4 regions of the Aliivibrio sp. S2TY2 genome follow, and region 4 is predicted to be linked to each of the others. Evidence: predicted binding sites of a transcription regulator. Region 4 holds the regulator's gene; each other region holds the start of a gene.

Region 1 (3,218 bases), on a different contig from region 4:
TTGCCGGAGCAAGCTGGCTAACATCAGCGATTTGAATTCGAGAAATCGGGCCTTTTTGGTCGATTAAACGATAAACAGCCGCACTGTTTAATTGTTTTACAAGATCTACATTACCAATTTGTCCGTCAGTCATATTAACTTTGCTCGTATTGTCCGTTAACAACAGTCGCTTTTACATTGAAGTCACGATCAAAGATAGCAAGGTTAGCAACCATGTTCTTTTTGATTCGGCCAAGTTTATTATCCACACCAATTGCTTGAGCTGGGTATAACGTTGCCATACGTAAAGCTTCATCTAAAGCGATTCCAACGTGCTCAACTGTATTCTGAACTGCTTCAATCATAGTCAGAGCTGAGCCGCCTAATGTGCCATTTTCATCAACACATTTACCATCCTTGTAATATACTTTCTTACCAACAAAAATAAAGTATTCCATGTCAGCACCTGCAGGAGCTGTGGCATCGGTCACTAATACTAGCTTTTCTTTCTTTATTTTGTGTGCAATACGGATGTTTGCATAGTCAACATGGAAGCCATCAGCGATGATCCCAGCATAAACTTCTGGCGTATCATAGATAGCGCCGACAACACCAGGTTCACGACCAACCATTGGTGTCATCGCATTAAATAAGTGTGTAGCAAATGTGATGCCTGATTCAAACCCTTGGCGAGCTTCTGCATAAGTTGCATTAGTGTGGCCTATTGAAACAACGATACCTGCTTTATGAAGACGCTCAATATGCTCAGGGTCGTTTTGCTCTGGTGCCAGTGTTACTTTAGCGATTAAATCAGCGTTATCACACATTAATTGAATCATGTCTGTGTCTGAATGACGAATATGATCAACGCTATGAATGCCTTTTTTCATCACGTTTAGGTATGGACCTTCAAGGTGTAGACCTAGTGATTGGTTTTGGTATTTGTTGTGGTATTCGCGAGCGGCTTCTATTGATGCGCGCATATCTTCATCAGAGGATGTGATTAATGTTGGCAGGAAGCTTGTACAACCTGATTTTAAGTTTGCTTCGTGCATGATTTGCATGGTTTCGGCTGTGATTTGATCATTCAGCATTACACCGCCGCAGCCATTAAGCTGAAGGTCAATAAATCCAGGGCTTAAAATTGCACCATCAAGATCTTTTAATTCGATACCTTCAGGCAATTCTGTGGTTGGACAAACGGCTTCGATCTCTGTTCCATTGATAATAACAGAGTGGTCAACAAGAACGTCGTTACCAGTATAAACTTTACAGTTTGTTAGCGCATACATAGCTGAATCCTTTGGTTATAATTTATAGTACGAAAAAAATAATAACTTTTTTCGTTGAAATTTTTAAGCAAGTGAAAATAGAACTGCTTACTGAGCGGCACACTCAAGTTACCTAAATGTTACGTTCAGTAATGACAAAGTTTGGCGTTTAATTTGCCAAATTTTATTCCTAATGTTTTATTCTTTTGAATGATAAAATAAGTTTTATGATCTCGCTAGCAAAAACCCCTAAATATTCCCTCCACAGGTGATAGTGATCACAATTAGCTTGCTTTTAATTTGCGGAGCGAAATTAATCCCTTACACTGACCCTGTTTATAACGAGTAGCGAAATAAGTTTATAGTAAACAAACAGCGCTGTTCAAAAAAAATCTAAAATCCTTATAGGGGGAAACTAAAGGTGAATATTTTAGGATATTTTCAAAAAGTAGGTAAAGCACTGATGGTACCAGTTGCTACATTACCTGCAGCAGCAATTTTAATGGGTATTGGTTACTGGATTGACCCGGTAGCTTGGGGTGGCAACAGTGCACTAGCAGCGTTTTTAATTAAAGCTGGTGCGGCTATCATCGACAACATGTCTGTACTGTTCGCAGTCGGTGTTGCTTATGGTATGTCTAAAGATAAAGACGGTGCAGCAGCACTTTCTGGCTTTGTTGGTTTCCTAGTTGTTACTACTCTTCTTTCACCAGGAGCAGTAGCTCAAATTCAGGGTATTGATCCTTCTGCAGTTCCTGCTGCATTTAGCAAAATCAATAACCAGTTTGTAGGTATCCTAGTTGGTATCGTATCTGCTGAGATCTACAACCGTTTCTCTACGGTAGAACTGCATAAAGCACTTGCATTCTTCTCTGGTAAACGTCTTGTACCTATCCTTACTTCTTTTGCAGGTATCTTAATTGCATTTATTCTTATGTACATTTGGCCTTCAATTTACGGTGGCCTAGTACATTTCGGTGAATCAATTCAAGGTATGGGTTCTGTTGGTGCTGGTATCTATGCATTCTTCAACCGTCTACTAATTCCAGTTGGTCTTCACCATGCACTTAACTCAGTGTTCTGGTTCGATGTTGCTGGTATTAACGATATCCCTAACTTCCTAGGTGGCGCTAAGTCTATCGCTGAAGGTACAGCAACTGTAGGTGTTACAGGTATGTACCAAGCTGGTTTCTTCCCAATCATGATGTTTGGTCTACCAGGTGCAGCATTAGCTATTTACCATACAGCTAAAATTGAGAACAAAGAAAAAGTAGCAGGTATTATGATTGCTGCTGGTTTCGCATCATTCTTTACGGGTGTTACAGAGCCACTAGAGTTCTCATTCATGTTCCTAGCTCCAGGGCTTTACGTACTTCACGCAGCATTAACAGGTATCTCAGTATTCATCGCGGCATCTATGCAGTGGATTGCAGGTTTCGGTTTCTCTGCAGGTCTAGTAGATATGGTTCTTTCTACTCGTAACCCTCTAGCTGTTAATTGGTACATGCTAATTATCCAAGGTATCGTATTCTTTGCAGTTTACTACTTCGTATTCCGCGCTGTAATCGTTAAGTTTAATCTTAAGACTCCAGGCCGTGAAGATGACGATGAAGAAGAAAGCTCAGTTCGTGGTTCAAAAGAAACTGGTGAACTAGCGAAACAATACCTTAAAGCTCTAGGTGGTCACGAAAACCTAGAAAACATCGATGCTTGTATCACTCGTTTACGTCTAACTCTTAAAGACACTAGCGTAATTAGCGAGAAGCAACTTAAAGCTCTAGGTGCAATGGGTGTGGTTAAACTTGGTTCAAACAACGTTCAAGTTATCCTTGGTCCTCTTGCTGAAATCGTAGCTGGCGAAATGAAAAAAATCCCAGCTTCTGAAGACCTAACAGCAGTTGCATTACCATAATTATTGAGTAATTAGCTCAAAATAGACAAGCCGCTCTCCTTAGAGCGGCTTTTTTT
Region 2 (3,218 bases), on a different contig from region 4:
AAGATCCAAGCAAACATGGATCCTAAGCACCGTGACCGTATCGCTTTCATGCGTATTGTGTCGGGTACTTATACTCAAAGCATGAAAATGAACCACGTGCGTACAGGTAAGAGTGTCAGCATTTCTGATGCGGTAACTTTCATGGCGGGCGATCGTTCTCGTGCTGAGACGGCGTATGCGGGTGATATCATTGGTTTACACAACCACGGTACCATTCAAATCGGCGATACGTTTACACAAGGTGAGAGCTTAAAATTCTCAGGTATTCCAAACTTTGCCCCTGAATTGTTCCGTCGTATTCGCCTAAAAGATCCACTAAAGCAAAAGCAACTGCTTAAAGGTCTTGTTCAACTTTCTGAAGAAGGCGCGGTACAAGTATTCCGTCCACTTCAAAACAATGATTTGATCGTTGGTGCGGTTGGTGTACTTCAGTTTGATGTGGTCGTATCTCGTTTAAAATCTGAATATAACGTTGAAGCTATTTATGAAGGCATCAGTGTAGCAACTGCTCGTTGGGTTGAATGTACTGATGGCAAAATCATGGATGACTTCCAGCGTAAAAACCAAAGTAACCTAGCGTTAGATGGTGGTAATAACTTAACGTACATTGCCCCAACGATGGTTAATTTGAATTTAGCGTCTGAGCGTTTCCCTGAGGTTCAATTCAGAGCGACTCGTGAGCACTAATCTAGTTGCAATCAAATAAATAGAAACGGAGTCTTAACGGACTCCGTTTTTGTATCTATAGTATAGAGATAATGACGGTAATTAATGATAAGGAAGGCGAGGGTGCTGAAACTGATTAAGTTATGGATTAAGAAATACGATGATTGGTGTAAGTCGCTAGGGTTAACGCCTGAAAATAAACGCAGTTGTGTCCCTTATAAAAAAGAAGAAGAGTAATGGCTTTCCGATTCATTGATTCACACTGTCATTTTGATTTTGCACCTTTTAAAGGTAACGAAGCCTTGTATTTACAAATGGCAAAAGACAGAGGAGTAACAACATTCATTGTCCCTAGTGTGAATCAATCAAATTGGAATCAAGTGAATGGTTTATCCAAACAGTTTGATGGTATTTATTACGCATTAGGCATTCACCCATTATTTATTATATCAAACTATGAAAAAGAGTTAGAAAGTTTAGCTGCGTTGCTTGATGAAGAAAATAATAAGTGTGTAGCGATTGGTGAATGTGGATTAGATTTTTGGCATCAAGAAAGTGATAAGGAAATACAAATCTCTGTTTTTCGCCAGCAGTGTTTATTGGCAAAAAAGCATCAACTTCCTTTAATTATTCACAGCCGTAAAAGCCACGATATGGTAGTAAAGCTGTTGAGAGAAATTAGGCCTGAGAGAGGCGGGGTTATTCATGGTTTTAGTGGTAGTTTGCAGCAGGCGAATCAATTTATTGAATTAGGTTTCTATATTGGTGTCGGTGGCGTGATCAGTTACGAAAGAGCTAAGAAGACCAAAATGGTGGTTTCACAATTGCCTTTAGATAAAATTTTATTAGAAACCGACGCTCCAGACATGCCATTGTTTGGCTTTCAAGGGCAAAAAAACACGCCAGATAAAGTACAAAAAGTATGCGAACACTTAGCTTTGATTAGAAAAGAGTCAATGCAAACGATTTCGGAAACTGTTTATAAAAATACCACCTCTTTGTTTGGGATTTGAGTTATTAGTCATTTCTTTAGGTGTAATTGATGATTATTTAGAAACCTCTTAGTGATAATGATCACAATTATGAATGAACAAAGCATGTATCAGCCGCGATTATGTGACAACAGCATTACTTTATTGGTGGTTCAATGAGTATAATCGCCCCCGCTAATTTGAAACACGCCAACAATAAATTTAGGGAAAACTTTAACTATGAGCCTGCTAATGAGTTTGGTTGGGATCGTGGTACTGCTAGGTATAGCTGTACTTCTTTCTGATAACCGCAAAGCAATTAATTTACGTACTGTGGGTGGTGCATTTGCTATCCAATTCTTCCTAGGCGCATTTGTACTTTATGTACCTGTGGGTCGTGATGTACTTTACGGTGCATCTGAAGCCGTTGCGAACGTAATCAACTATGGTAACCAAGGTATCGAGTTTTTATTCGGTGGCCTAGTATCAGGTAAAATGTTTGAAGTATTTGGTGGCGGCGGTTTCGTATTCGCACTACGCGTACTTCCTGTAATCGTATTCTTCGCTTCATTAACAGCGGTTCTTTACTACCTAGGTATCATGCAAATCGTGATTAACTTCCTAGGTGGTGCTCTACAGAAAGCGCTTGGCACATCTCGTGCGGAATCACTATCTGCTACAGCTAACATCTTTGTTGGTCAAACTGAAGCGCCTCTAGTTGTGCGTCCGTTTGTTCCAAAAATGACTCAATCTGAGCTATTTGCAGTAATGTGTGGTGGTCTAGCTTCTGTTGCTGGTGGTGTACTTGCTGGTTATGCTTCTATGGGCGTGCCTCTAGAATACCTAATCGCAGCATCATTCATGGCTGCACCTGGTGGTCTTCTGTTTGCTAAAATCATCAAACCAGAAACTGAAACACCAATTGATCAACTTGACGCTCTTGATAACGAAGGCGACGACAAGCCAGCTAACGTAATCGATGCTGCTGCGGCAGGTGCTGCAACAGGTATGCAACTTGCGTTAAACGTAGGTGCAATGCTTCTTGCTTTCATCGGCCTTATCGCGCTTATCAACGGTATCTTAGGTGGCGTTGGTGGTTGGTTCGGTATGCCAGAAATCACACTAGAGCTTATTCTTGGTTACATCTTTGCTCCACTTGCATTCCTTATCGGTGTGCCGTGGGAAGAAGCGACAATTGCAGGTTCATTCCTTGGTCAAAAACTGGTAGTTAACGAATTCGTTGCATACCTAAACTTTGCACCGTACCTAGCGGAAGGCGCTGAAATTGTTCTTTCTGAGAAAACGAAAGCAATCATTTCATTCGCACTATGTGGCTTCGCAAACCTTTCTTCTGTAGCGATTCTACTTGGCGGTCTTGGTAGCCTTGCACCAGCACGTCGTCATGACATCGCTAAGATGGGTATGAAAGCTGTTGCTGCTGGTACATTATCAAACCTAATGTCAGCAACAATCGCAGGTCTATTCCTATCTCTATAATCTTATAGAGCAGAGCAGATAATCACAAAAACCCGCACTTATTGCGGGTTTTTTTATGTCTGTTATTTAAGTAATAAGTGTGAT
Region 3 (3,218 bases), on a different contig from region 4:
CAAGCTCCCTAAACCACCAATCAAGATAGCCATGGTTGATATATTGGCAAAACCACATAACGCAAAGGTAACAATCGCAACAGAATGCGGACTTAGTTGGTCTTTCACTTCCATTAATTGAATGAAGGCAACAAACTCATTCACCACGATCTTATTACCAATCAATGAACCAGCAAGAATCGCTTCATTCCATGGCACACCTAACAAGAAAGCTACTGGTGCAAATAAATAACCAAGGATCAATTCAAAGCTTAGTTTTAAACCAAAGAAATCACCAACATGACCAAGCAAACCATTAAGTAAAGCAATTACACTCACAAAGGCTAATAGTGTTGTACCTACTGCTACTGCAATACGTAAACCAGACATTGCCCCATCTGCTAATGCTTCAAATACGTTTGTTGCGTGGTCAATTTCAACAGAGGTAATTTCATCGTCGTTATTGGCTTCATCACCCGGTGGCACCATCATTTTTGCCATTAATAGGCCAGCCGGTGCTGACATAAATGCTGCTGAAATAAGGAAGTTAAGATCCACACCTAGCGATGCGTAACCTACCATAGTACCGCCAGCCACTGATGCTAAACCACAGGTCATTACAGCAAAGAACTGTGAATCACTCATGTGCTTTAAGTAAGGTTTTACAACAAGAGGAGCTTCTACCATGCTTACAAAGATGTTTGCTGTAGCGGCAAGTGATTCTGCGCGTCCTGTGCCTAATAAACGCTGTAACCCACCACCAATGAAGTTAATTACTCTAGGCATGATACCAAGGTGATAAAGAGCAGAAATAAGTGCCGAGAAGAATATTATGATACCAAGCACATTAATGGCAAAGACAAAACCTACTTTGCCTGTCGCTAAGCCACCAAATAAAAATGCAATCCCTTGTTGGCCATAATCAATTACGCTTGAAACGCCTGCAGTTACTGAGTTGAGCACTTCTTTACCGGCTGGAACATATAAAACAAGTAAAGCAAAAATGATTTGTAAACCAAACGCTAAAGAAACGGTTCTTAGAGGGATATTACGACGATCTGTCGAACATAAATAAGCGAATAATAAAATGGCAAAAATACCAAGTAGCGATGTCATGATAGAAACCTGTGCTATCGAAAATAGAGCAGGCATTCTAATGCGCAAAGGTTTGCGTGCAAGTCGGGATTGATAACACGCTGTTAATGAGATTTAGATCACACTTCTTACTGTACATAAGTGGTTGATTTATAAAACGAGACAAGCGACTTGAATGACGATTATTTCCATATGGAAAATATATTTCTTCCATTAAAAATAGTCGCTATAACTCATTGATTAAATTAACATCATCACCTTGATGTTAATTTAATCAGTAACTATAATTTAACCCATTTCAGAAGAGATTTATCCCAATAGGGTTGCTGACCAATATGCTCACGCAGGAACTCAATGACTGCGGTAATTTTTCTTGGTAAGTGCTTACGGCTTGGATACGCTGCATAAATTGGCATCTGTTGACTCGCTTTCCAATCTGGTAATAATTGAATAAGCTTTCCTTCACTAAACTCATTAGTTAGTAAATAACTTGCTAAATAAGCCACTCCCCAACCTGAGATAGCTGCATCTCGCACTGCTTCTGCTAAATCGACACGATAGTTTCCTGACACTTTGACACATAACGTTTCATTGTTCTTACTGAAATCCCAATTGCTGTAATCACGATAGCGGCTTTGATAGGTAAGACAATTATGCTCTATAAGATCTTGAGGATGATGAGGAACAGATTTATCAATCAAATAATCCGGTGAGGCCGCTAAAACAAAGCGAGAATCTGCCAAACGTTGTGCAACATATCCTTCTGGGATATCTTCAAAGTTTGTTACCCATAAATCTAAACCTTCTTTAAGCATATCTGCTCGGTGATCGAATAAGCGAACTTCAACTTGCAGATCGGGATATTGCTGACGTAACTTATCAATCGCTGGGATAATATGCATAGTCCCAAATGATTGAGATAACCCTAAACGTAGCACTCCAGCAACTTCATCTCGTTCATCATCCATAATTGCGCTGGCTTCGGTCATTGCGTGATACATTTTCTCGCAATACAGATAAAACTGCTGACCTGCATCGGTAATTTTTACTGATCGAGTGGTTCTTTGTACCAATTTCACATTAAGATCGGCTTCTAGCACTCCAAGCTGTTTACTAACATGAGACGTTGATACTCCCATTTGCTTTGCTGCCGCAGTAAAACTGCCCGCTTTGGCTAAGGCGTAAAATATCACCATTTGGCTGGCTCGATCGTGCATCTATCATGTCCTTTACTGCAAAAGGGAAATTGGGGCGAAGATAGTATCATTATAGGATTAATTTTCAGTAAAATATTCCAATAGTATTTGATGCCATTCTGATGTTTCTCGGATCTGCAATAACGCCCGATTGATCTTCTCTTCATAGGGGCTATTTTCAACTAAAACTAGGCCATAATTTTGTTTTTCAAGTTGATACGGTAATACGACTAAATCAGCAAACATCTCTTTTCCTTTGCCTTGTTTAATCATATAACGCAGCACCGCATCATCGGCTACAATAGCATCCACTTCTCCATTATCTAGAGCGACTAATAGCGCCCTCATACTAGGATAGGTTTCATGGGCAATACTGTGATCGGTCAATAACAAAGAAGCCGTTGTTGCTTGTTTTGCTCCTACTTGCAATTTTGATAAATCATTCACTCCTTTTACATCAAACCGTAACTGCTCCAATGTTAATGAACTTGCTAATATCGCGGTAATACTGGCAATGAAAACGGTTGAAAACATAGCAATCAATACGGTCATTATTCGCGCTGATAAGGTTTTAAATTCAAAATAGTTGAAAGGCCCTTTGGTAATAAACAGTACCCCGAGAATAAAAGCTTCTGCTAACCGACCTCGCTTGGTTGGCATAGAGTAAAGTTTGTCATTATTTTTACGCTCAAGAAAATAATAGAAAGCCCCGACACTTATCGCGACAAAGAAAAATATACCAAGCGCTTTCCATAAGGTTTTATTGGTAATGATGCTAATAAATGAATCAAGATAACCACGGTTTTTTACCGTGATGGCAAGATGCGTTTCATAAAATGAGTGTGAGAAATCGACATGTTCTTCACGATCAGGAGTAATTGATATACAAGAGACACCTACATCTATCTCTCCTTTTTCAGCGGCTAACAATAGATCGTCTAGTTCATA
Region 4 (3,218 bases):
AAACCAAGTGCCTACTATGCAGCAGATTATTGTGCCTACCCAATGGCCTCAATGGAAGGCGATGCCTGTGAAATTCCCGCTCAACTGTCTCCGGGTTTAACTTTATAAGAGGTAATAGGCATGAATAACGTAACGTCTTTATTTTCGTCATTATGGCAAGATTATATTACTCGTTTATCCCCATCGGCAGGAAGGGTTCATCAGTTATTATCTAATGGCGATGAATTGATTAACGATCACATTGCATTACGTACGTTTAATTTGCCTAAGGTTGGCTTGCAAACGTTAGCCGCCCCATTTTTAGCAATAGGGTATAAAGCGTGTGAGACGTATGATTTTGAAGCGAAAAAACTCAAAGCACAGCATTTTGAGCATCCAGATCCTAATGCGCCACTTGTTTTTATTAGTGAGATTTTAGTCGAAGAGTTATCACCTGAGTCCCAGAACATTATTCATGCTTTGGTTGAACAAGTGCCTGCGCATTATTTTGCGACCAGCGATTTTCTTTCAGCGGGCCGCCCTTGGGCGTTAAGTTTTGAGGAATATCAAATCTTAGCAAAAGAGAGTGAGTACGCTTCTTGGCTGGCAGCTCATGGTTATGGTGCTAATCACTTTACGGTTTATATTAATCAGCTTGAAGCGTTTGCTGAAGTGGTTGATGTGAACCAACACTTACGTGATGCTGGTTTTGCAATGAACGAAGTGGGTGGTGAAGTGAAAGGCTCTCCTGAGGTTTACTTAGAACAGTCATCAACCATGGCCGATAAAGTGAAAGTGAGCTTTACTGAGGGTGAGTTTGACATCCCAGGTGGATTTTATGAGTTTGCTAAGCGTTATTCGCTACCTAATGGCAAGATATATACAGGATTTGTCGCGGCATCTGCTGATAAAATTTTTGAAAGCACAGACAGTTAATTCTAAAATTTAGGCATAAAAAAACGCAGCTCAAGGGCTGCGTTTTTATTCGTTTAAGATAAGCGTTAAATTAACGAGTACCGTAAACTACGATTGTTTTACCGTGTGCAGAGATCAAGTTTTGCTCTTCAAGCATCTTCAAGATACGGCCAACAGTTTCACGTGAACAACCTACAATTTGACCGATCTCTTGACGAGTGATCTTAATTTGCATGCCATCTGGGTGAGTCATTGCATCTGGTTGTTTAGCTAGATTCAATAGAGTCTGAGCGATACGGCCTGTAACGTCTAGGAATGCTAAATCACCTACTTTTTGGCTAGTGATTTGTAGACGAGTTGCCATTTGAGCAGAAAGACGCATCAGAATATCTGGGTTTACTTGAATAAGCTGACGGAATTTCTTAAATGAAATTTCAGCCACTTCACAAGGGCTTTTAGCACGAACCCATGCTGAACGTTCTTGACCTTCTTCAAACAAGCCAAGCTCACCGATGAAGTCACCTTGGTTAAGGTAAGAAAGGATCATTTCTTTACCTTCTTCATCTTTGATTAGTACAGCAACAGAACCTTTTACGATGTAGTAAAGTGTCTCAGCTTTTTCACCAGCGTGGATTAAAGTACTTTTTGAAGGGTACTTATGAATGTGACAATGAGATAAGAACCACTCTAATGTTGGGTCTGTCTGAGGTTTACCTAGAACCATACTTTATACTTCCTCTGCGTTTGCCAAGTAGGCGATGTCCATTTTAAAATAACTGAGCCAAATATCAGTTTGGCCTATAGAATATGGTTATCGGAACAAGGCTGCATGTTCGTTGAGATAATTGATAAAATCATACCTTGTTTCGCCGTTGATTTCTTGACTTTGATCGTATGAAATGTGCGACCAAGGGCACAATTTCGTGAAATGGATCACGAGTTTTCTTTTTATGTAGTAAAGAGGCTTTTATGAACGCTGAAGTTAAATGGATTGAGGGATTTACTTTCCTAGGTCAATCTCAATCTGGTCACTCTGTGGTAATGGATGGAAATGGTGGTGAAAAAGCCCCAAGCCCGATGGAAATGGTGTTAATGGCCGCTGGTGGATGCAGTTCTGTTGATGTTGTAGATGGACTTAAATCTGCAAATCAAAAAGTAACAGGCTGTATTGCTAAGTTATCAAGCGCGCGTCGTGAAACTGCGCCAAAGCTGTTTACTCATGTGAATATTCATTTTGAAGTGAGTGGTGATAATCTGGATCCTAGCATTGTTGAGCAAGTTACTGCTGATTCATTACAGAAGTATTGTTCAGTATGTTTAATGCTAGGTGAAGGCATTGATATGACACACTCTTGGGAAATAGTGGCTTAAAATAATGCGTTTCCTAAAGAGAAAGCCTCGCTAATTTTCATTAACGAGGCTTTATTTAGCATAAAGGCTAAAAATTACAGAATGAAGCGACTTAAATCTTCATCTGCGACTAGCTTGCCTAAACGCGAACTTACGTATTCAGCATCAACAACTAAGCTCTCGCCGTGTTTTTCAGAAGCATCGTAAGAGATCTCTTCCATTAGGCGTTCCATCACCGTATGTAAGCGACGAGCACCAATGTTTTCTGTACTTTCGTTTACTTGGAAAGCGGACTCAGCAATACGAGTGATGCCATCTTCAGTAAATTCAACGCTTACATTTTCGGTTGCCAATAGAGCTATGTATTGTTCAGTTAATGACGCGTTTGGTTCCGTTAAGATACGTTTGAAGTCATTTGCTGTTAATGCTTCAAGCTCAACACGGATAGGTAAACGGCCTTGTAACTCAGGGATTAGATCAGACGGTTTTGCCATCTGGAATGCACCCGATGTGATGAATAACATATGATCGGTTTTCACCATACCGTGTTTAGTGCTTACTGTGCTGCCCTCAACTAATGGCAGTAAATCACGTTGCACACCTTCACGAGAAACATCACCTGAATGAGAGTTTGAGCCTTTACAGATCTTGTCTATTTCATCGATAAATACGATACCGTGGTTTTCTACGTTAAAGATGGCTTGTTCTTTTAGTTCTTCAGGATTAACCAGTTTCACGCCTTCTTCTTCTGTTAGTGCTTTAAGGGCATCAACAATTTTCATCTTACGCTTTTTGGTTGTATTACCGCCTGATAGGTTTTGGAACATACCTTGAAGTTGGTTTGTCATCTCTTCCATACCAGGAGGAGCCATGATCTCTACACCAACCTGAGGTGCAGCAACATCCACTTCAATTTCTTTGTCGTCTAGTTTGCCTTCACGCAGTTTTTTACGGAAAGATTGACGGGTACCAGA

Evidence for each region. Region 4 encodes CRP, which controls carbon source genes, mostly activating them, when cyclic AMP is high. Its sites were predicted from a motif close to TGTGANNNNNNTCACA; they were not measured.
Region 1: nagE (N-acetylglucosamine-specific PTS transporter subunit IIBC) is a predicted target of CRP. The motif match lies at 1,518-1,533, and genes of this name have one in related genera.
Region 2: PVK63_RS11070 (NupC/NupG family nucleoside CNT transporter) is a predicted target of CRP. The motif match lies at 1,730-1,745, and genes of this name have one in related genera.
Region 3: PVK63_RS01920 (NupC/NupG family nucleoside CNT transporter) is a predicted target of CRP. The motif match lies at 1,183-1,198, and genes of this name have one in related genera.

The regions. Positions count from the first base shown of each region.
Region 1 is NZ_JARACS010000001.1:53,434-56,651, forward strand. Features, by position in the region: gene nagC (DNA-binding transcriptional regulator NagC) at 1-133, opposite strand, end outside; gene nagA (N-acetylglucosamine-6-phosphate deacetylase) at 135-1,271, opposite strand; gene nagE (N-acetylglucosamine-specific PTS transporter subunit IIBC) at 1,672-3,162, shown strand.
Region 2 is NZ_JARACS010000006.1:42,319-45,536, reverse strand. Features, by position in the region: gene prfC (peptide chain release factor 3) at 1-687, shown strand, start outside; gene PVK63_RS11080 (DUF5363 family protein) at 790-903, shown strand; gene PVK63_RS11075 (TatD family hydrolase) at 903-1,679, shown strand; gene PVK63_RS11070 (NupC/NupG family nucleoside CNT transporter) at 1,878-3,134, shown strand.
Region 3 is NZ_JARACS010000001.1:419,745-422,962, reverse strand. Features, by position in the region: gene PVK63_RS01920 (NupC/NupG family nucleoside CNT transporter) at 1-1,095, opposite strand, end outside; gene PVK63_RS01915 (LysR family transcriptional regulator) at 1,356-2,291, opposite strand; gene PVK63_RS01910 (transporter substrate-binding domain-containing protein) at 2,349-3,218, opposite strand, start outside.
Region 4 is NZ_JARACS010000007.1:55,185-58,402, forward strand. Features, by position in the region: gene astD (succinylglutamate-semialdehyde dehydrogenase) at 1-108, shown strand, start outside; gene PVK63_RS12280 (DUF1338 domain-containing protein) at 121-915, shown strand; gene crp (cAMP-activated global transcriptional regulator CRP) at 986-1,618, opposite strand; gene PVK63_RS12290 (OsmC family protein) at 1,864-2,265, shown strand; gene hslU (HslU--HslV peptidase ATPase subunit) at 2,340-3,218, opposite strand, start outside.